DNA from 2 places in the Paenibacillus sp. FSL L8-0435 genome. Region 2 is predicted to be linked to the other one. Evidence: riboswitches for the same ligand, from Rfam matches in the RefSeq annotation. Region 2 holds a riboswitch; the other holds the start of a gene.
What was found. Region 2 has a riboswitch for glycine ahead of sdaAB (L-serine ammonia-lyase, iron-sulfur-dependent subunit beta). Riboswitches for the same ligand answer to the same signal wherever they lie in the genome.
Positions count from the first base shown of each region.

Region 1: it holds a riboswitch for glycine, as region 2 does, so the genes downstream of both, gcvT (glycine cleavage system aminomethyltransferase GcvT) here and sdaAB (L-serine ammonia-lyase, iron-sulfur-dependent subunit beta) in region 2, are expected to answer to the same signal.

Region 1 covers NZ_CP150185.1:5,411,116-5,421,430, reverse strand. Annotated here, with positions in the region: gene NST33_RS24110 (PRD domain-containing protein) at 1-261, shown strand, start outside; gene ptsG (glucose-specific PTS transporter subunit IIBC) at 548-2,599, shown strand; gene NST33_RS24100 (HPr family phosphocarrier protein) at 2,677-2,952, shown strand; gene ptsP (phosphoenolpyruvate--protein phosphotransferase) at 2,945-4,657, shown strand; gene gcvPB (aminomethyl-transferring glycine dehydrogenase subunit GcvPB) at 4,894-6,333, opposite strand; gene gcvPA (aminomethyl-transferring glycine dehydrogenase subunit GcvPA) at 6,468-7,823, opposite strand; gene gcvT (glycine cleavage system aminomethyltransferase GcvT) at 7,820-8,956, opposite strand; glycine riboswitch at 9,277-9,399, opposite strand; gene gcvH (glycine cleavage system protein GcvH) at 9,744-10,136, shown strand.
Region 2 covers NZ_CP150185.1:512,122-522,436, reverse strand. Annotated here, with positions in the region: gene NST33_RS02515 (response regulator transcription factor) at 1-106, opposite strand, end outside; gene NST33_RS02510 (alpha-glycosidase) at 335-2,095, shown strand; gene sdaAA (L-serine ammonia-lyase, iron-sulfur-dependent, subunit alpha) at 2,278-3,255, opposite strand; gene sdaAB (L-serine ammonia-lyase, iron-sulfur-dependent subunit beta) at 3,245-3,934, opposite strand; glycine riboswitch at 4,213-4,337, opposite strand; gene NST33_RS02495 (collagen-like triple helix repeat-containing protein) at 4,478-6,757, opposite strand; gene NST33_RS02490 (hypothetical protein) at 6,967-8,061, opposite strand; gene NST33_RS02485 (HAMP domain-containing sensor histidine kinase) at 8,063-9,553, opposite strand; gene NST33_RS02480 (response regulator transcription factor) at 9,550-10,260, opposite strand.

The DNA.
Region 1 (10,315 bases), 2.2 Mb from region 2:
ACGGAATCACTTGATTACTCTCGTTTGCTGACTCATCTTCGTTTTGCCCTAGAGCGTGTTCGCCGTGGAGACAAAGTGGAAGAGCTTCATAAGTTGGATTCCCTGCTTAAGTTGGAGTATCCCGAAATGTACTCGCTTGCATGGAAACTGACCAAAGTAATGGAGAAAAGACTGAAACTGCCGGTTTATCCTGCGGAGGTAGGTTATCTGACCATTCATCTGCAAAGACTGAATCAGCGGAAGGAAGAAGAGAATAAGTGAGGTCATTCCAGTGATGGAATGTGGAATTTATTTTTTTGGTGTAAAGGCTTGCAATAGATTAGAACTGGTGCTACAATGGTTTCCGTAATCAAGCAACTGAATAAACATAAGCGACGTGTTACTGACTCGATCAGGCATGAGTTAATTAAAGTGTGATTGTTCTTTCCTTGTACAGGGTATGCTATACCCCAAGGTTGGCACATTTCACTTTGTTAATTCATGCCTTTTTTGTGTTCCCTTGCTTGTATCACAACATATAACTTAGACGAAAGGGAGAAACGACGCGATGTTCAAAAAGCTTTTTGGTGTATTGCAAAGAGTAGGTAAAGCTCTTATGTTGCCTGTAGCCATTCTACCTGCGGCAGGTTTGCTGCTCGGAATTGGTAACATGCTGGTTAATCCAGATTTCTTGCAATATGTAACGGCGCTCGACACCCCTTGGGTGAACTCGATCGCAACAATTATGATGAACGCAGGTCAGATCGTATTTGATAATCTGGCATTGCTGTTCGCCGTCGGCGTAGCTGTCGGATTGGCTGGTGGCGAAGGCGTTGCAGGTCTTGCAGCGATCATCGGTTACCTGGTCATGAATGTTACATTAGGATCTGCAGTAGGTGTTACTCCGGCAATGATCGGTGAAGTACCGGGTTATGCCAGCATCTTGGGTATCCCAACATTAAGTACAGGCGTGTTCGGAGGTATTATCATAGGTATTGCCGCCGCGCTGTGTTACAATCGATTTTTCAAAATCGAACTGCCGTCTTACCTCGGTTTCTTTGCAGGTAAACGTTTCGTTCCGATTATCACTTCGGTTGTATCCCTCTTAATCGGGTTGCTTCTGGTGATTATCTGGCCACCGATTCAAAATGGATTGAATGCTGTATCTCACTTCATGGTAGATACAAGCCCGACATTGTCGGCATTCATCTTCGGAGTTGTGGAACGGTCATTAATTCCGTTTGGTCTTCACCACATTTTCTACTCCCCATTCTGGTTTGAGTTCGGTGAGTATGTGAATAAAGCCGGAGATGTTATTCGTGGGGATCAGAAGATTTTCTTCAGCCAGTTACGTGATGGCGTTGCTCTCACAGCAGGAACATTCCAAGTTGGTAAATTCCCGTTCATGATGTTTGGTTTGCCAGCAGCGGCACTTGCGATGTACCATGAAGCAAGACCGGAGCACAAAAAGTATGTTGCAGGTATCATGGGTTCAGCTGCACTGACCTCGTTCCTGACAGGTATCACAGAACCACTTGAATTCTCGTTCCTGTTTGTAGCACCAATCCTGTTTGCAGTACACTGTATCTTTGCAGGTTTGTCTTTCATGACCATGCAAATTCTGGGTGTAAAGATCGGTATGACCTTCTCCGGTGGGTTCATTGACTTCCTGATCTTCGGGATTATTCCGAACCGTACACCTTGGTGGGACGTTATTATTGTCGGATTGATTCTTGCGGTGATCTATTACTTCGGTTTCCGGTTTATCATTCGCAAATTTAATCTCAAGACACCTGGACGAGAGGATGCAACGCCTGAAACCGAATCTGGCGGAGGCTCTGGTTCAACGGATGATCTGCCCCATAACATTCTCGAAGCTTTCGGTGGCAAAGAGAATATCAAACATCTGGACGCTTGTATTACTCGTTTGCGGATTGAAGTTAATGAGAAATCCAATGTGAAAAAAGATCGTTTGAAACAATTGGGTGCATCTGGTGTACTTGAAGTGGGTAATAATGTTCAAGCCATCTTCGGAACACGTTCTGACACGATCAAATCTCAAATGCAGGATATTATTGCAGGAAGAACACCAGCACCAACGCCAGCAGCTGCCAAACCAACTCCTGAAGAGGAGAAGGCACAAGGTGAGCAAGGCGAGCGCATCGTTGCTGAGGATATCGTCATGCCAGTCAATGGTGAATTGCTGGACATTACAAATGTACCTGATCCGGTCTTTGCTGAGAAAATGACAGGTGATGGATTCGCAATTTTGCCACATGATGGTACGATAACTTCTCCTGTGTATGGTAAAGTGTTTAATGTATTTCCAAGCAAACATGCCGTGGGCATCATGTCCGATGGAGGCAAGGAAGTGCTTGTTCATATAGGTGTTAATACGGTGAAGCTGAAAGGTCAAGGCTTTAACGTACTGGTACAGGAAGGTGATCTGGTATCGGCAGGTCAGCCGATTATGGAAGTGGATCTGGAGTATGTCAAAGCAAACGCTCCTTCGATCATTTCACCAGTTATTTTCACCAACCTGCCAGAGGGCTCCACAGTAACTCTGAAGAAGAGCGGAGTGCTGAAAGTTGGCGAACAGCCAATCATTGAGATAAAATAAGAAGTGTTACGACAATGGCAAGCAAGTGTAAATATATGCAATGCCTAAACCAAACTACTGAAAGTGAGATGATTGTAATGCAACAAACATTCAGAATTACAGACGAAGATGGTATCCACGCACGTCCGGCGACAGCCCTGGTAAATACAGCAAACAAATTCAAAGGTGCAGAATCCTTTGCAGAAGCTAACGGTAAAAAAGTAACTTTGAAATCCATTCTGGGTGTTCTTTCTCTCGGATTGGAACAAGGCGACACCATCAACATCATCGTTGAAGGCGAAGGCGAAGCTGAAGCTCTTCAAGCTTTGACTGACGTTATGGTTAACGAAGGGTTGGGCGAAATTAATGCTTAATGTCTCCGGGATCGCGGCTTCGGCGGGTATTGCTATCGCCAAGGCGTTTATCTTGGAGCATCCTGACTACTCTGTAGAAAAACGCCAAATTAACGACGTTGACGCAGAGATCGCGAAACTCGACTCAGCTCTGGGTAAATCCCAGGCTGAGCTTGAGGCGATCAAAGAGCGCACTTTACAAGAGCTTGGCGAGAAAAAAGCAGAGATTTTTGCTTCGCATTTGCTCATTTTGAATGACCCGGAACTGATTGATCCGGTTAAAGCTAGAATTGCGGATGACATGATCAATGCAGAATTTGCTTTGAACGAAACGGCATCGCAATTTATCTCCATGTTTGAGAACATGAAGAGTGCTTACCTGCAGGAACGTGCTGCAGATATGCGTGACGTTACCAAACGTGTGCTAAATCACTTGCTTGGTATCGACTTCATGAGTCCGGCTGAGATCAACGAAGAAGTGATCGTGCTTGCGGAGGATCTAACACCTTCCGACACGGCTCAACTGAACCGTCAATTTGTTAAAGGTTTTGCAACCAACATTGGTGGTCGTACTTCTCACTCGGCGATTATGGCTCGCTCTCTTGAGATTCCAGCTGTTGTTGGAACCAAGGACATCTTGGCTCAAGCGAAACAAGGCGATATGATCATTGTTGACGGTCTGGATGGTCACGTACTGGTTAACCCTACTGATGAAGTTATTGCTGAATACCGTGCCAAACAGGAACAGTATGATGCACAACGTGCAGAGTGGAGAAAACTTCGTGATGAGCCAACGGTAACGGTGGACAACGTTCATGTTGAACTTGCAGCCAACATCGGTACACCAAATGATGTAACGGGTGTTCTGGAGAACGGTGGCGAGGCTGTAGGCCTGTACCGTACCGAGTTCTTGTACATGGGCAGAGACAAGCTCCCTTCCGAAGACATTCAGTATAATGCTTACAAAGCGGTACTGGAAAAAATGGAAGGTAAACCTGTTGTTGTTCGTACACTCGACATCGGTGGAGACAAAGAGCTTCCATACCTGGATCTGCCAAAAGAAATGAATCCATTCCTCGGCTTCCGCGCAGTTCGTCTGTGTCTGGACCGTCTGGATATCTTCCGTACACAATTGCGTGCATTGCTGCGTGCAAGCGTACATGGAAACCTGCGTGTCATGTTCCCGATGATCGCAACACTCGGTGAATTCCGTGAAGCAAAAGCTGTCTTGCTCGAAGAGAAAGACAAGCTGGTTGCTGAAGGTATTACTGTTTCTGACAGCATTCAACTCGGAATCATGGTCGAAATTCCTTCGACTGCAGTTCTGGCGGATCAATTTGCCAAAGAAGTGGATTTCTTCAGTATCGGAACGAACGATCTGATTCAATATACAATGGCTGCTGACCGTATGAACGAACGAGTGGCTTATCTGTACCAACCTTACAACCCAGCCATTTTGCGTTTGGTTAAAATGGTTATCGATGCAGCGCATCGTGAAGGCAAATGGGTTGGCATGTGTGGTGAGATGGCAGGAGACGAAACAGCAATTCCATTGTTGCTTGGTCTTGGATTGGATGAGTTCAGCATGAGCGCAACCTCCATTCTGCCAGCTCGTAGTCAGATCACCAAGTTGTCCCGTGCGGATATGCAGGAATTGGCTGCTAAAGCTCTGGATATGCAAACGGCTGAACAAGTTGTTGAATTGGTTCAAAGCATTCAAGCGTAATTTTGCCGGGGTTTCCTCCGGATTTGAGGTTTTTTCTTTTTCCGATAATGAGCTGCATTGATGCAGCGATATTGCCGGTATCCGCGATTCATTGTGGATACCGGCTTTTTTTGTTGCGTAGATGTATAGGAAATAAAGGGGAGTACGAGGGAAAAGTCCTGTAATGTTTAACCAAAAAATGCTCTCACTGGTGTAGTTAACATCAGCAAGAGCATGGACAAGAAACTCACTTAGTTTTAACTGCAAGCGCAGTTCAGTACAGGTTTGCGAGCGGCGGTGGTTTCATCCAGACGGGTGACCGGTGTTCCGTAAGGTGCGTTCAGGACTAATTCTGGTGTCTCTTCCGCTTCTTTGGCAATCCGTATCATCGTATCAATGAACCCATCCAGCGTTTCTTTACTTTCGGTTTCTGTCGGCTCGATCATGATGCATTCTTCGACGTTGAGCGGGAAGTACACGGTTGGTGGATGATATCCAAAATCAAGCAGTCGTTTGGCAACATCAAGTGTGCGTACACCATATTGCTTCAACCCCCGTCCAGACATGACAAATTCATGTTTACATACGCCCGGATACGGAATCTCGTAGTAAGGGGCGAGACGGGCCATCATATAGTTGGCATTCAGTACCGCGCATTCAGAGACACGGCGTAAGCCTTCCGGTCCATAGGTGCGAATGTAAGCATAGGCACGTACCAATATACCGAAGTTACCGTAGTAGGCTTTCACCCGGCCAATGGATTGATCGCCTTCACGATCGAATGCATACATACCGTCATCATTTTTGATCACCATCGGCTTAGGCAGGAACGGAACCAGACGGCTCTTCACGCCGACGGGTCCGGCGCCAGGTCCACCACCGCCATGAGGCGTACTCATCGTTTTGTGCAAGTTCAGATGCACCACGTCAAAGCCCATATCACCCGGACGGGTAATGCCCATAATGGCATTGGAGTTCGCGCCATCGTAGTATAGCAAACCACCAGCCTGGTGTACGATGGATGCAATTTCCTGAATGTCTTTCTCGAACAAACCAAGTGTATTCGGATTTGTCAGCATCAATGCCGCCGTATCCGAACCGACGGCTGCACGGAGTGCATCCAGATCAACTAGTCCGTCTGCCCGGGATGGAATCGTCACAGTTTCAAATCCTGCAACGGTAGCACTTGCCGGGTTGGTCCCGTGAGATGAATCGGGCACGATGACTTTGGTACGTTGTTCGCCACGACCTTCGTGGTAGGCACGAATCATCATAAGTCCAGTCCATTCTCCATGGGCACCAGCGGCTGGTTGCAGAGTCACAGCGTCCATACCTGTCAGACCTGCAAGGTCGTTTTGCAACGTATATAACAGTTCAAGAGCACCTTGAATGCTGGATTCATGCTGGTACGGATGGATTTTGGCGAAACCGTTATAACGTGCAACATCCTCATTAATCTTTGGATTGTATTTCATCGTACAAGAGCCCAGTGGGTAGAATCCGTTATCTACACCGAAGTTGCGACGGGATAGCGCAGTATAATGTCGAATAACATCTATCTCGAACACTTCCGGCAGTGCCGCTGCTTCCGAACGGAGCATTTCCCGGGGAATCAACGTATTGGCGGCCTGACGAGGAACGTCACATTCTGGCAAGGAATAAGCGACACGCCCCGGGCTGCTGAGTTCAAAAATCAATGATTGTTCCGGAGCAGGAGATAAGGTCTGTGCACTAAATGTTGTATCCGTCTCAGGTTGAACCGAAGTGGAGACAGAGGTACCTGTTTCCGATTGTCCCTGTACCGATGTTGTCGTTGTCGTCGTTTCCTGAGTCACAGCGATCCCTCCAATGCTCGTGCGAATTCGTCAATCTCTTCCTTACTGCGTCGTTCGGTAACAGCAATCAGCATATGTCCGGCAAGCTCTGGATAATCACGTCCAAGTTCGTAACCACCAATGAAGCCCGCATCCAGCAGTTTCAATTGAAGAGCATCCACGTCTGTTCCCTCAGGAAGCTGAATAACAAACTCATTAAATGTTGGTGCATTAAAAGTAAGGCTAACTCCAGGAATCACAGTTAATGTATTCAGGGTGTAATGACTCTTTTGCAGGTTCAGATCCGCTACATCGATCATTCCTTGTTTCCCCATGATGGACATATAGACAGATGCGCTGAGTGCCAGCAAAGCCTGGTTGGAACAGATGTTGGATGTCGCCTTTTCGCGGCGGATATGCTGTTCACGTGCTTGCAGTGTGAGTACAAAACCACGTTTGCCGTTGCGATCCGTGGTCTGGCCTACAATTCGGCCAGGAATTCGGCGCATATGAGGCTGGGACACGGCGAAATATCCGCATGTCGGACCGCCGAGTGAAGCGGCGATGCCGAGGGGCTGCGCATCACCTACAACGATGTCGGCACCCAGCTTGCCTGGGGCTTCCAGCAGACCCAGCGATAGCGGGTTGGCACTTACAACGAGCAGGCCCTTGTGCGCATGCACCAGATCGGCAGCCTGCTTTACATTTTCCACGGCACCAAAGAAGTTTGGACTCTGGATCATGACAGCAGCGGTATCGTCGGATATGGCTGCTTGCAGGGCATCCCAATCAGTGACGCCATCCTTATAACCAATCTCGACAATCTCCAGACGGAGTCCGTGCGCATATGCCTGCAATACCTGACGGGCTTCCGGATGAACGGTACGGGATACGATGAGCTGTTTGCGACGAGTTGCTGCTGCGGCGAGATTACCGGCTTCCGCAAAAGCTGTTGCGCCGTCATACATGCTGGCATTGGCTACAGCCATACCGGTTAATTCACAGATGTAGGATTGAAATTCGAAAATGGCCTGTAGTTCACCTTGGCTGATCTCAGGCTGATAAGGTGTGTAGGCAGTGTAAAACTCGGAACGGGAAATGACATGATTGATGACGGAAGGAACATGATGATCATATATGCCAGCGCCGAGGAAGCTGGCGTGTGTTTCGAAATTGGCGTTGGCGCCGGCTTGTTTGGACATGTGACGTGTCAGCGCATATTCATCAAGTTTGGAGGATACGGGCAGCTCGCCCTGATAACGAATCTCCTGCGGAATGTCCTGAAACAGATCCTCCAGCGTACCCACACCAATGGTTGCGAGCATGGCGTTCTGATCTTGCTCAGTCATGGGAATGTAACGGTGCTTGCTCATGCTTGATCAGCTCCTTGAGTAGGTGTCTTCGACGTACGTGTCCGTTTATGAAAAGGGGTCTTCACGACCTCGGCTTTTAATTTCTTGCCGCGAATCTCAATCTCAAGCGGGGTTCCCAGCGCAGCGTATTTGCTGTCGATGAGGGCAAGCCCCAGATTACGCTTCAATGTAGGTGATTGCGTGCCTGTTGTCACTTCACCGATCTGTACGCCTTCGGCGTAAATCGGATAGTGGGGGCGGGGAATACCGCGCTCCAACACTTCGATGCCGACCAGTTTGCGGGCGGGCCCGTCAGTTTTTTGCTGTAACAAGGCTTCGTGTCCGATAAAAGGTCCGGCATTCAGCTTCACAAACATACCTACGCCAGCTTCGAGTGGAGAGATAGTTGCCGACAATTCCTGTCCATACAGAGGGAGCTTTGCTTCAAAGCGCAGTGTATCCCGAGCACCGAGGCCTGTGGGTACAAGTCCGTGACCTTCACCGGCTTGCATTAACCCATTCCAGACCACAGCGGCCTGATCTGCAGGAACATATAGCTCAAAGCCATCTTCACCGGTATAACCGGTACGGGACAACAGTAATTTTACTCCACATACTTCAGCATCCTGCACAAAACGAAACGGTTCAATCGAGCTTACATCCGTATCTGTAACTTTTCCGATAATGTCTACAGCCAGTGGACCTTGCAAGGCGAGTAGCGCCGTCTGCTCCGAATCGTTGGTCATGCTTACGCCGGGAATCAAGTGCTCTTGCAGCCACGCCCAATCCTTGTCGATGTTGGAGGCGTTAACCACAAGCATATAATGCTGATCTTCCAGCTTATACACGAGCAGATCATCCACCACACCGCCATCTGGATAACACATCAGGGTGTACTGGGCTTGATCGGGAACCAGCGTGGTCACATCATTGGTCATCATTTGTTGCAAAAACGCTTCAGCCTGCTCACCCTGTACCGTGAATTCGCCCATATGGGATACATCGAACAGTCCCGCGCGCTCGCGTACCGCTTCATGTTCTTTCTGGATTCCGCTAAATTGTACCGGAAGCTCCCAGCCTCCAAAATCAATGCACCGTACGCCTTCGTATTGCTGATACAGTGGGAAGAGTGGTGTTCTAAGCAAATCGGACATCAAATCACCTCGTCATGGGCCGTGAGCCGGCCGGATATACAATCGTGGATCAATGAACCAGGGTATTTTTAAATTTCCAGCTAGATAATTTCATCACATAAGTATGGTAAGGCAGCTATGGCAGCGCCGTTCTACATCCTGTTTTTCGTTTTTTGGGAAAAAGGAAAAGGACAGGCCAAAGAATCGGCATGCCAAGTAGCACGCTGTATTCTAAGGCTCTGTCCCTTGTACCTGAGAGTTACCCCGCTGCGTTGTGCAGCAGGTTTCCCCTTGGGTGATCATAACGCCCGCACAGGGCGAATAGATGCTCTCCAGAGTTGCGTCCCGTAAAAGTCCTTTTGCCTGAGAGATTCACCTCCGCTTATCGGTGGTTTACTCCTTCGGCGTTACCTCATGTACATCCCGAATCGGGTGTCACGGGTAATCTCTCCCTTTACATTCATCCGCGGGTATTACATAGTCCAATAAACATATTTACTCTTTTCATTAAAACGTGAATCCACTACCGATGTCAAGAACGATATCATAGATAACAATTTAAAACCGAATATTTAATCTGTTTTCTATGTTATTGTTCGTGTATTTATAAAGAGTGCGCTTACTATTCTAATATTCACCAGTATATGAAGAAAGAGTGTAATCCGGTTACAGGATTTAGAGGTGTTCAGTAAATAAATTGTGAGGTATATTGACATTTGATTCATAAATATCATACGCTATGTTCTGGGAAAAAGGTTAAGGTCAAAGAACGCATGCACTCATTTAATGAAAAGCGAGGCGGATATCGATGAGCGAATTGAAAAGTGATTTCCTGTACAGTGAAGAGCATGAATGGGTGCAAACCGTAGGGGAGGATACTGTACGTATTGGCATTACCGAGTTCGCACAGCATCAGCTGGGTGACATTGTGTTTGTGGAACTGCCTGACCTTGAAACCAATGTAAAAGCAGAAGATAGCATTGGAACGATCGAATCGGTCAAAACGGTTTCGGACTTGTTCTCTCCCGTCACAGGTTCAATTATTGCAGTTAATGATTCGTTGCAGGATTCCCCTGAACTTGTGAACAGCTCTCCTTACGAGGAAGGCTGGATGATTGAGATTCGTGTTGAGGGAGATCTGACAGCAGCATTGTCTACATTGATGAATGCAGACGCGTATCGGAAACATACGGAAGAATAGTTTTAACGAACTTGTACTTATTAACATATATTTTATAACCAAATGATATGAGCTTCATATTGTTTCGACCTGTGTGAGCCTGATGCTTGCACGGGTTTTTTGTGCTTTCCAAGAATGGTTTTGAATGTGGATTGAAGCAGATTGTGGATGTAAATCACCTGATTGGACCAAGCTATAGG
Region 2 (10,315 bases):
CACCACTGCCGAGCCATACCACCTCATAACCGCGCTCCTCCAGATCGGCTCTGACCCAAGTCGCAATTTCCGTATCATCTTCAATATATAACAGTTTGGTTTTCATCCGAATATTCGTTTCCTTTCTGCCCCCATTGGGTTAATGATATATCTGAGCATCATCATGGTAAAAGCTGTCTATAACATATGGATTCATGTCTTGTTGAAACAATGTTAAAGTCCTTTACGTTACCACACATTCTAATTATAGCGTATTCATTGACGTGGGGAATGTCATATTAATCAAGTCTACCAAGTACATACTATATCCACACCTGACGGGAGGAAATTCATTATGCTGCTGGAAGCCATCTATCATCAACCAAAACGAAACTGGGCCTATGCCTATGACCAAGATACAATCCATCTGCGCCTGCGTGCCAAAAAGAATGATCTGACCGAGGTACATGCCCTGACCGGGGATAAATATGCGTGGGATGCAACCAAAGCGCTGGTTCCCTTAACAAAGTTCACCTCTGACTCCATGTTCGATTACTTCGAGGGTGAGGTGAAACCTCCCTACCACCGACTGAAATACTCTTTTCTGCTCAAAAACGGAGACGAACAGATCTGGATGACCGAGACGGACTTCCAGGAAAAAGAACCAGACGATCCGGGTCGTATGTTCCAGTTCCCTTATATTCATGCCGGAGCTGTATTCACAACCCCTGCGTGGGTTAAGGATGCGGTGTTCTATCAGATTTTTCCCGAACGATTCGCCAACGGCAACCCGGATATTAGTCCGGAAAAGGTAGAGCCGTGGGGCGGTGAGCCAACACCTTTCAATTTCTTCGGCGGTGACCTTCAGGGCGTGATCGACCATCTGGATTACATCAGCGATCTTGGCATTAATGCGATCTACTTCACACCCATCTTCGAAGCCACCACCAATCACAAATACGATACCGAAGACTACCTGCGGGTAGACCGGCACTTTGGTGACGCAGATACCGTGAAACGACTGGTCGAGCTGTGCCATGCACGCGGAATTCGCGTACTTCTGGATGCTGTGTTCAACCATTCCGGGAAAACATTTGCGCCGTTTGTGGATGTGCAGAAGAACGGAGAACAATCCAAATACAAGGACTGGTTCCATGTGCATGAATTCCCTCTGGACGTGAAGGATGGCATTCCTACGTATGAGACCTTCGGATTCGAAGCGCACATGCCAAAGCTGAATACGGAGAATGCCGAGGTGAAGGCCTATCTGCTGGAGGTTGCTGAGTACTGGATCAAGGAAGTGGGTGCGGACGGATGGCGGCTGGATGTGGCAGACGAAGTGGACGATGCATTCTGGCGTGATTTCCGCCGTGTAGTCAAAGCGGCTAATCCGGATGCCTACATTCTGGGCGAAGTATGGAACGAGTCTTCTTCCTGGCTGCAAGGCGACCAGTTCGATGCGTCCATGAACTATCCGTTTACCGATGCCGTGAATGCTTTCTTTGTGAAAAATACAATGCACGCCGAACAGTTCGCAAACTCCATCGGGCGACAGTTATCCCGTTATCCGCTTCAGGCCAGCGAAGTGGCGTTTAATTTGCTGGACAGCCACGATACCCCGCGGCTGCTCACGCTGTGTGAAGGCGACCAGCGTAAGATGAAGCTAGCTGCGTTATTCCAGTTCAGTTACATGGGTGCTCCGTGCATCTATTACGGAGACGAGATTGGCATGGACGGCGAACATGATCCGGGCTGCCGTAAATGTATGGAATGGGATGAAGCAAAGCAGGACCGAGAACTGTTCGACTTTTATCAGAAACTGATCTCCCTGCGTCATGCGCATCCTGCCCTGCGTGCAGAAGGCACCGTTCGTTTCCTACAGGCTCGTCCCGATGGTAGCCAACTGGTATTTGAGCGGCAAAATGAGGAGGAACGCATTCTGGTTCTGTTCAACCGATCAGAAGAGACGGCTATTGTCGAGCTCGAGGCGGGTGACGAGGAATGGACCGAGTTATTCGGCGGAAACCATCGTACCGCCAAGGAAGAAGGCGTACTGGCCATTGAGCTGCCCGCGTATGGATATGCTGTACTGAGTACGGCTGTGAGCCAGAACTAGATTCATAATACACATTCATCTGAAGTCAAATATAAGTATCCTAACTTCGCTTCATCTGGCAGCATAAAACAAGCGTCCTGCATAACCCGGATTCGGGTTCGCGGACGCTTGTTTTGTAATTTTGTATTCGCCGTTATACATCATAATGTCACTGATTTATATATCGGTGGTCCCGGTTCAGCTTAAACCTGAGTACCCTTGTCCACTTGAGCATTGTCCGCCCCACTTGTAGTTGTGTCAGAATCCGCCGGTTTCGACTCCTGCTCAGGCTCGGCACGCTTTGCCTTTGGTTTAGCCAGCTTTTGCATCATTTTGCGGCCTGTTGGCGTCTGGGCCAACCCGCCTTGGGCTGTCTCCCGATGGCGGCTCGGCATCGCACTGCCTACTTCCAGCATGACATCGATGACTTCATCTGACGGAATGGCACTACGCACTCCGGCCAGGGCCATGTCAGCCGCAGCCAGCGCCGTAACTGCACCCAGTCCATTACGGACGATGCACGGGATTTCAACAAGGCCTGCGACCGGATCGCAGATAAGGCCCAGTGTATTTTTTAACGCCAAACCAACGGCATGAACGACCTGTTCCGGTGTACCTCCACGCAGTTCAACCATGGCACCCGCAGCCATGCCGATCGCGGAACCCACTTCCGCCTGGCAGCCACCTTCGGCCCCGGAGATAAATGAATTGTTGGCAATAACATAACCAATCGCTCCCGCACAGAACAACCCGTTCACCAAATGTTCGTCCGTCCAGCCAAATCGCTCCTGTGAGCTAATAAACACACCGGGGATGATGCCGCAGGAACCGGCTGTTGGTGTTGCCACGATCCGACCCATGGAGGCATTCACTTCAGATACACACAGGGCATACGCCATGGCAAGTGCGGAAGCATCTCCCGAGCAAGTCTCGCCCTTGCGAATGTACTCAGCCATTTTTTTGCCGTCTCCACCTGTTAATCCACTGCGTGATGTCGTATCTTCCGTTAACCCTTTGCGTACCGCTTCCTTCATCACCTGATAATATTCAGACATCTGCTTCACAACATCCGCTTCCGGTGTATTGGTCTCCTGAACTTGCTCCTCAATCATTAGCTGAGCAATGGTTTTGGATTCCGCTGTACAGATCGTATTCAGTTCGTGTAAATGTTTAAATCGCATCCGAATCAACTCCTCTCTTCAAATCAATAACACGAATGTCTAGCACATGGTCCAGCTCCCTTAGACGCTTGAGCATATCGGGATTAGGCAAACCATCCATTTCCATCGCGGTAAGTGCCTCGCCATCACGGGCTTTCCGGTCCACCTGCATATACCCGATGTTAACCCCGGATGAACTGATCGTGGACGTTACCGATGCAAGCACCCCTGCTTTGTCCGCATGTCGCAGAACGAGTGTTGGAAACTCACCACTAATCTGAACACGAAAATCATTCATCGAATGCACCGATACGCTTCCACCACCAATGGATGCACCGATTAAGGAGCAGGCACGTTCTCCATGCCACAACTCAATTTTGACCGTATTTGGATGAGGAGCAGGCAGGCCACTTGTATAAAACTCAACCTCCATGCCCGCTTCCTCTGCGTATTGCTCTGCATCCGGGATACGCGGATCGTCTGTGACATAATCCAGCAGACCGCCGATCAGTGCCAGATCTGTTCCGTGCCCCTGATACGTATCTGCAAATGAACCGTACAGTGTCAGCCGGGCACGATCTGGCGTACATCCTAGCCACTGTCGAGCAATTCTCCCTAACCTTGCCGCTCCAGCTGTATGTGAACTTGAAGGCCCCGTCATCGACGGACCAATAATTGAGAAAACATCTTTAAATCGCACTTGTAAACCTCCATTATTAATCATGATTCATATTTGTAAAATGTATTCGTCATTTCGATCCAGGAGTTTCATCCACAATGTCCCTTATTTAGATATGATGACATCAAAAAAGGACAGAAGAAGGCCTTAGGCCCTCTCTCTGTCCTCGATACCTGAGAGTTTCACGATCAGCAGTGTCTCACGACAAGGGTGCACTGCCTGCGATTACAGACAAGTTCACCGGGCTGACTGATCATATACCCCTTGGGTGGCGCAGTTCGCGCACTCTCCAGAGTTGCGTCCAACGATGGTACATTTACCTGAGAGATTAACCACTGCGCCGGGTGCGCAGCAGCTTGCTCCTTCGGTGCCTGAACACTAGCCATATTGCTCGGCTAACCCAGGTCTCTCCCGCTCGTTATCATCCGCTGTATTATCTTAATTCGATTCGAATTGGTACATTTCTAAGTTTTTGATCATGATCAAGCATACCCATAGAGTAATGTACAACATCATATATGTCAACAAAAGTAACGTGTAATTATCATAAGTTCGATGTCTATTTTAACTGAAGCGAATAGCATTAATATTTCTCACTTCCGCTGAGGCACTAGTGACGCTTGTAGTGGTTGTAAATTGGATGCTTATCGTGTATGCGTTAGTCGTTGTAGCAGGGGCAGTATCCACGTAAGTGTTGGAGGAAAGAAACCTTAACGTTCCCGCAGCATTACCGCTCCTTGAGAGTTGCAATTGATTAATTAGAACTCCGTTACGTCTCAGATTAATGTTATATGCGATAGTCCAGTTAGAACCTACAACTACTGCTACTTGTGTACTGTTGTCTATTTTCACGCGTTGACCTGCCACTACAGGTACATTAAGTGTCTGAATCGTCGTTTCAGCTACTAATGAAAGACCCAACGCCGTGGTCTGGCTATCAGCAAACAAGGAAGAATCCGCAGGAGCAGAAGCTGCCGTTGATCCGGTCGCACCTGTAGCCCCAGTGGCTCCGGTCGTTCCCGTTACTCCCGTTACTCCGGACGTCCCGGTTGTTCCGGTTACGCCTGTCGCACCTGTAATACCAGTGACTCCGGTCGCACCCGTTACGCCTGTTGCGCCTGTAACACCAGTGGATCCCGTCGTTCCCGTCACGCCTGTCGCGCCTGTATCTCCAGTGATTCCGGTGGATCCCGTCACTCCTGTCGCTCCTGTAACACCAGTGACTCCCGTCGTTCCCGTCACGCCTGTCGCACCCGTATCACCAGTGGATCCGGTGGATCCCGTTATACCTGTTGCACCTGTATCCCCAGTAACTCCAGTCGCTCCCGTTACTCCTGTTGTACCTGTGTCACCAGTAACTCCAGTAATTCCAGTGGATCCCGTCACACCTGTCGAACCTGTATCTCCAGCGACTCCAGTCGTTCCCGTCACGCCTGTTGCACCTGTAACGCCAGTAACTCCCGTAGCGCCTGTTACCCCTGTAGCACCAGTAGCTCCGGTGGATCCCGTCACACCTGTCGCGCCTGTATCTCCAGTAATTCCAGTCGTTCCCGTCACGCCTGTCGAACCTGTATCTCCAGCGACTCCAGTCGTTCCCGTCACGCCTGTTGCACCTGTAACGCCAGTGACTCCAGTGGATCCCGTGACACCTGTCGCACCTGTATCTCCAGTAATTCCGGTTGCTCCTGTCACGCCTGTCGCGCCCGTATCTCCAGTAACTCCAGTCGTTCCCGTAACTCCTGTTGCACCTGTATCCCCAGTAACTCCAGTGGATCCCGTCAGTCCTGTCACACCCGTATCTCCAATAACTCCCGTAGCGCCTGTATCTCCAGTGACTCCTGTTGCTCCCGTCAATCCGGTTGCACCTGTAACACCAGTATCTCCGGTCGTCCCCGTTACGCCTGTCACTCCCGTATCTCCAGTAACTCCGGTCGCACCCGTTACGCCTGTCGCACCTGTAACACCAGTATCTCCAGTCGCCCCTGTTACGCCTGTTGCACCTGTAGCCCCAGTAACTCCGGTCGTTCCTGTAAGTCCTGTCGCGCCCGTATCTCCAGTAACTCCGGTCGTCCCCGTTACGCCTGTCGCACCTGTAGCCCCAGTGACCCCAGTCGTTCCTGTTATTCCCGTACTACCGGTGACACCTGTGGCTCCAGTAGACCCTGTCTCCCCTGTGCTCCCGGTGACTCCAGTCGTTCCTGTTATTCCTGTACTCCCAGTAATACCCGTCACTCCCGTAAGCCCTGTCTCTCCTGTGGTCCCCGTACTTCCAGTAGCGCCCGTGACTCCTGTCACTCCGGTAGATCCTGTCTCCCCCGTGGTCCCAGTGACACCGGTCTCTCCCGTCGATCCCGTAGTTCCTCCAGGAGGACCAGTAACTCCTGTCAGTCCTGTAACACCTGTAGCCCCTGTAGGACCAGTTGTTCCCGCAACCCCTGCTGTCCCTGTAGCTCCAGTCGCACCCGTTACCCCGACTAGACCGGGGTTCGCTCCTAACAATTCCTCAGACACCAAACGATGTGCCGTTACCAGTTGACCGTTCTCGTTTTTCCCCCATACGGAAATCTGAACTTCATCCTCCGTATCATCACCTGTGATAAATATAAACTCAAATGCATCCAAATCTGCATAATAGTCTTTTGTTATAACCTGGTTAGGCAAAACATTAAACAATTCCTCAACGTATAGTGTGCGAACACCATTCAAATAATAGCCTTGAACCAGAACGGTAGAGAAACTAGTGAGACTCCAATTGTCTAATTTCACTGTAATTCTCTGTGTAGGACGCTCGCCGCTTCCCACCACTATATTATTTTCTATTGGCCCTGTTGATAAAACAGCCATCCTGCGATGCCCCCTTCTCCTGCCTCCATCACCAAATCAAGATTGTCTTCTATGAATATGCATATTGAACTGTAAACGTGAAGTTGCCCTCTTGCCTTTTTGGAATGGACTGAAAGGAGATCGAATAGATATCCACCACACCAAAAGGAGAATATACAAAAAAAAGCTGCCGCTTCGTTTCTGCGGCAACCTTATTATTATTCTTTAGCTCATCTAGACGGATTGGGAAGGGTCAGTGCTTCCGCCCAAGCTTGCAGCTTTGCCTTTGTCCATCCTTCGTTTTCACCCATAATGGAGTAACGCAAGCCATTCTCACTCCATGATATGTTCCGAATGCTCTTCATATATGAACCCTCGGTGTTACGAACCTTAATCTTGGCTTCATCCGGCATTAGTGTATCGTCCACATTTTCTTCCGGCATCTTGAATACCGTCAGGCTGACTTCTACCTTGTCGTTACTTACGTAATACAAGGTTACTTCATCTCTGCTCAGCTCACCGCGCGATGTAGACATTTCGATCCGTGATAGTTCGAATTCTCCACTCATGTCCTGTAGGAACGGCTGTTCCAACGCTTTTTCCGCTTCCTCTAGGGTCACTTCGGAATTCTGCATCATATCGTTCAAGTCCTTCACATCGACCTCCTTAGGGATGTCAATTACGAAAGTATCCTTTGTGAATTCAGGGTCATACTGAATCGGATCATAGACCATTTCTGATTTTCCATCCCCATACGCGCTGTTTACTTTGACAATCATCCACGTTTTGGGATCTACCCAATACTCTGAAGATATGGAGAATGCGCCTTCTTCTTTTGGTGTCAATTCAATATGAATGACGTCCTGTCCATGAAGTTTCTCCTGTCCCATCATATTCACATCATGCGTAGTACGTAACCGCTCTAGTTGATCGAGCAATATTTGCTTCTGGGTTTGATTAGGTTGTTGTGACACGGATGATGCATCCATGGAATATGCTGCCCCTGTTTCTTTTTCATATATGATGATCTTCTTTCCATTATTAACTGCGTAACTGACATTGCCATTCTCTGATGTTTCCGTGCGCTTTCGTCCGGTTTCACCATCTACCCATTCCTTAATTTGCAACGTGTTAGTCAGCTTGTCATCTGCCCATATCTTCATCACACCTTCCGCATAATACGAGGCGGGTTCTGTCTCTGCTGAGACAACCTTCTCAATCATCTCATCTCCTGACATAGCCAGCATATCCTTCTCCGCGCAACCTCCAAGCAGGGCGCCTGCCAACACAGCAGTACCCAGCATCATCCATCCTTTTTTCATCATCTTATCCACCCTCTCTGCGTTTACATTCTCCATGTTCAGGCAATCGGCATGCTGCCAGCGTTCCATATCCTTCGTATGACCACATGCGCATATCCCCTCCGTGCTTTATCGCAACCCGTTTGGCTATACTCAATCCCAATCCCGAACCACCTGCATACGTCTTCTCATCCTGATTCTGGTGTTGAACATAGGGTTCGAAGATACGAATGAGCTGTTCCTCAGGAATAGCAGGACCTTCGTTTTGTACTATGATCAATGTTGCTCCCGCCCTGTAGTTATCCAATTCAGCTCCAAGCGAAGGAATAATCCATTCAGGAAGCTCCCAATCTGAAGCAATAACCCCTAGTCCCATTACACCGTTCGTCCTTGTGTGGCGTAGTGCATTATTTATCAGATTATCTGTCAGGCGCATCAGTTGTTCGGGATGAACCCGGTACAGTTGATCTGTGCGGACATCCATCTTCACGTCAATCTGACCACGCTCGGCAAGTCCCTCATAGCTCCCAAGCAGCATATCAAAAAACTCTTCACCTTCCACCTTAACCATGGCCATCTCCGATTCACTGGAACCCAACGCCGTATACATCTCAAGTTCACTAATCATCTGTTTCATCCGCTCCACATTTCCGAGCAGCACATCCTGATATTCCTGCCTTTCAAGGCGTTTCAGTTGACGATCACCGTTAAGTACCTCCGTATAGGCACTAATGGACATCAACGGTGTTTTCAGATCATGGGATAACGAGGCGATCATGAGCTCTTTTTCTTTTTGCTCCCTCTCCACATCGACCTGAGTATGTCTGATCTTGTCTTGCATTGCATCAAACTGTTGGAGCAAGATGCCCATTTCATCATGACGAACAGGTACCACATCCGTAGCAGCCTCTCCTCGTGCAAAAGCATCCATTCGTTCTATGAGATATTTCATCGGCCGAAAGAGCTTTCGGGACAGCAACCACAGCACTGTTCCGTATAGCAGAATAAAGAAAGTAGCAGCGAGACCCATGACCCAGGTAGTCCGCAAGGATATGCCTTCCAGCCAATCTCCACGCAGCATGACGATTTCGTAAATGCCGACCAACTCACCCTTTTCCCATACGGGTTTCTTCAACGAGAATGTACGATGACGAATCTGTAAGTTGTACAAATTACGATACAGCTCCGCCCCCCCAACGGTGTAAGCTCCAGCAGACCATGTACTCCCCTCTGATGTGTACACCCGAATCCCTGTTGGTAAATACAGAGCAAAGTTCACCCGACCATTCTCCAATTCAGAGAGTGCAGCGAAAGCATCAGGCGAGTGCAGCTGGTACAGTCCCGGGTCAGATAAAGCCAGTTCAATAGGAGCCAATTGTCCGGACAACTCCACATATTCCGTTACGGCACGCTGATCATTGTAATAGTTATACAGGGAGTACAGCGCCCACCCAGCAGCGACAGGCAGCAGCATTACAATGAGGAAGGCAAGCATTAACCAGTACTTCAACTTCATTCCTCAGGCTCCCCCACGAACCGGTAACCACTGCCCCACACCGTCTGAATCCAGCGTGGATGATGGGGCTCGTCACCAAGCTTGGCCCGAAGGCTCTTCACATGAACTGTGACTGTACTCGAGTTCCCCGCCTCTGGCTGACTCCAGACATGTTCATACAGTTCCGCCTTGGTAAACACCCGGCCCGGATGAGAAGCAAGCAGTATGAGCAAAGCCCATTCCTTGTTGGTTAGTGCCACATGTTCTCCATGAACCTGTGCGCGCTGATTCAAATAATCAATCGATAACCCATCGTTATACTGTCTATCTGTCGAATCCGGCTCCACGCCCTGATATCTGCGGTACCTATTCAGATGAGATTTAATGCGAGCTGTAAGTTCCGTTAGACTGAAGGGCTTCGTAATATAATCGTCAGCTCCCAGCCCAAGCCCCCTGACTTTGCTCTCTTCCTCGATTCGAGCACTCATCATGAGCAGCGGAACATCGCTGATCAGTCTAATGTTTTTGCATACCGTGAACCCATCCATTTCCGGTAGCATCAGATCCAACAAGACTAATTGATAGGTTCCCTCCCTAAAGTCTTCCCAGCTCTCCAAACCGCTTGATGCCCAAGTTACCCCATAACCCTCATGACGTAGATGATCTCTCAAAATACGGGCAATCTCCGGATCATCCTCCACCAGCAATATATTCTCGCTGTCTCTCATCGCTGCTTCATCCTCCCATGACTATATTGTAGCTAAGAAAAGTTGACTCTCCTCA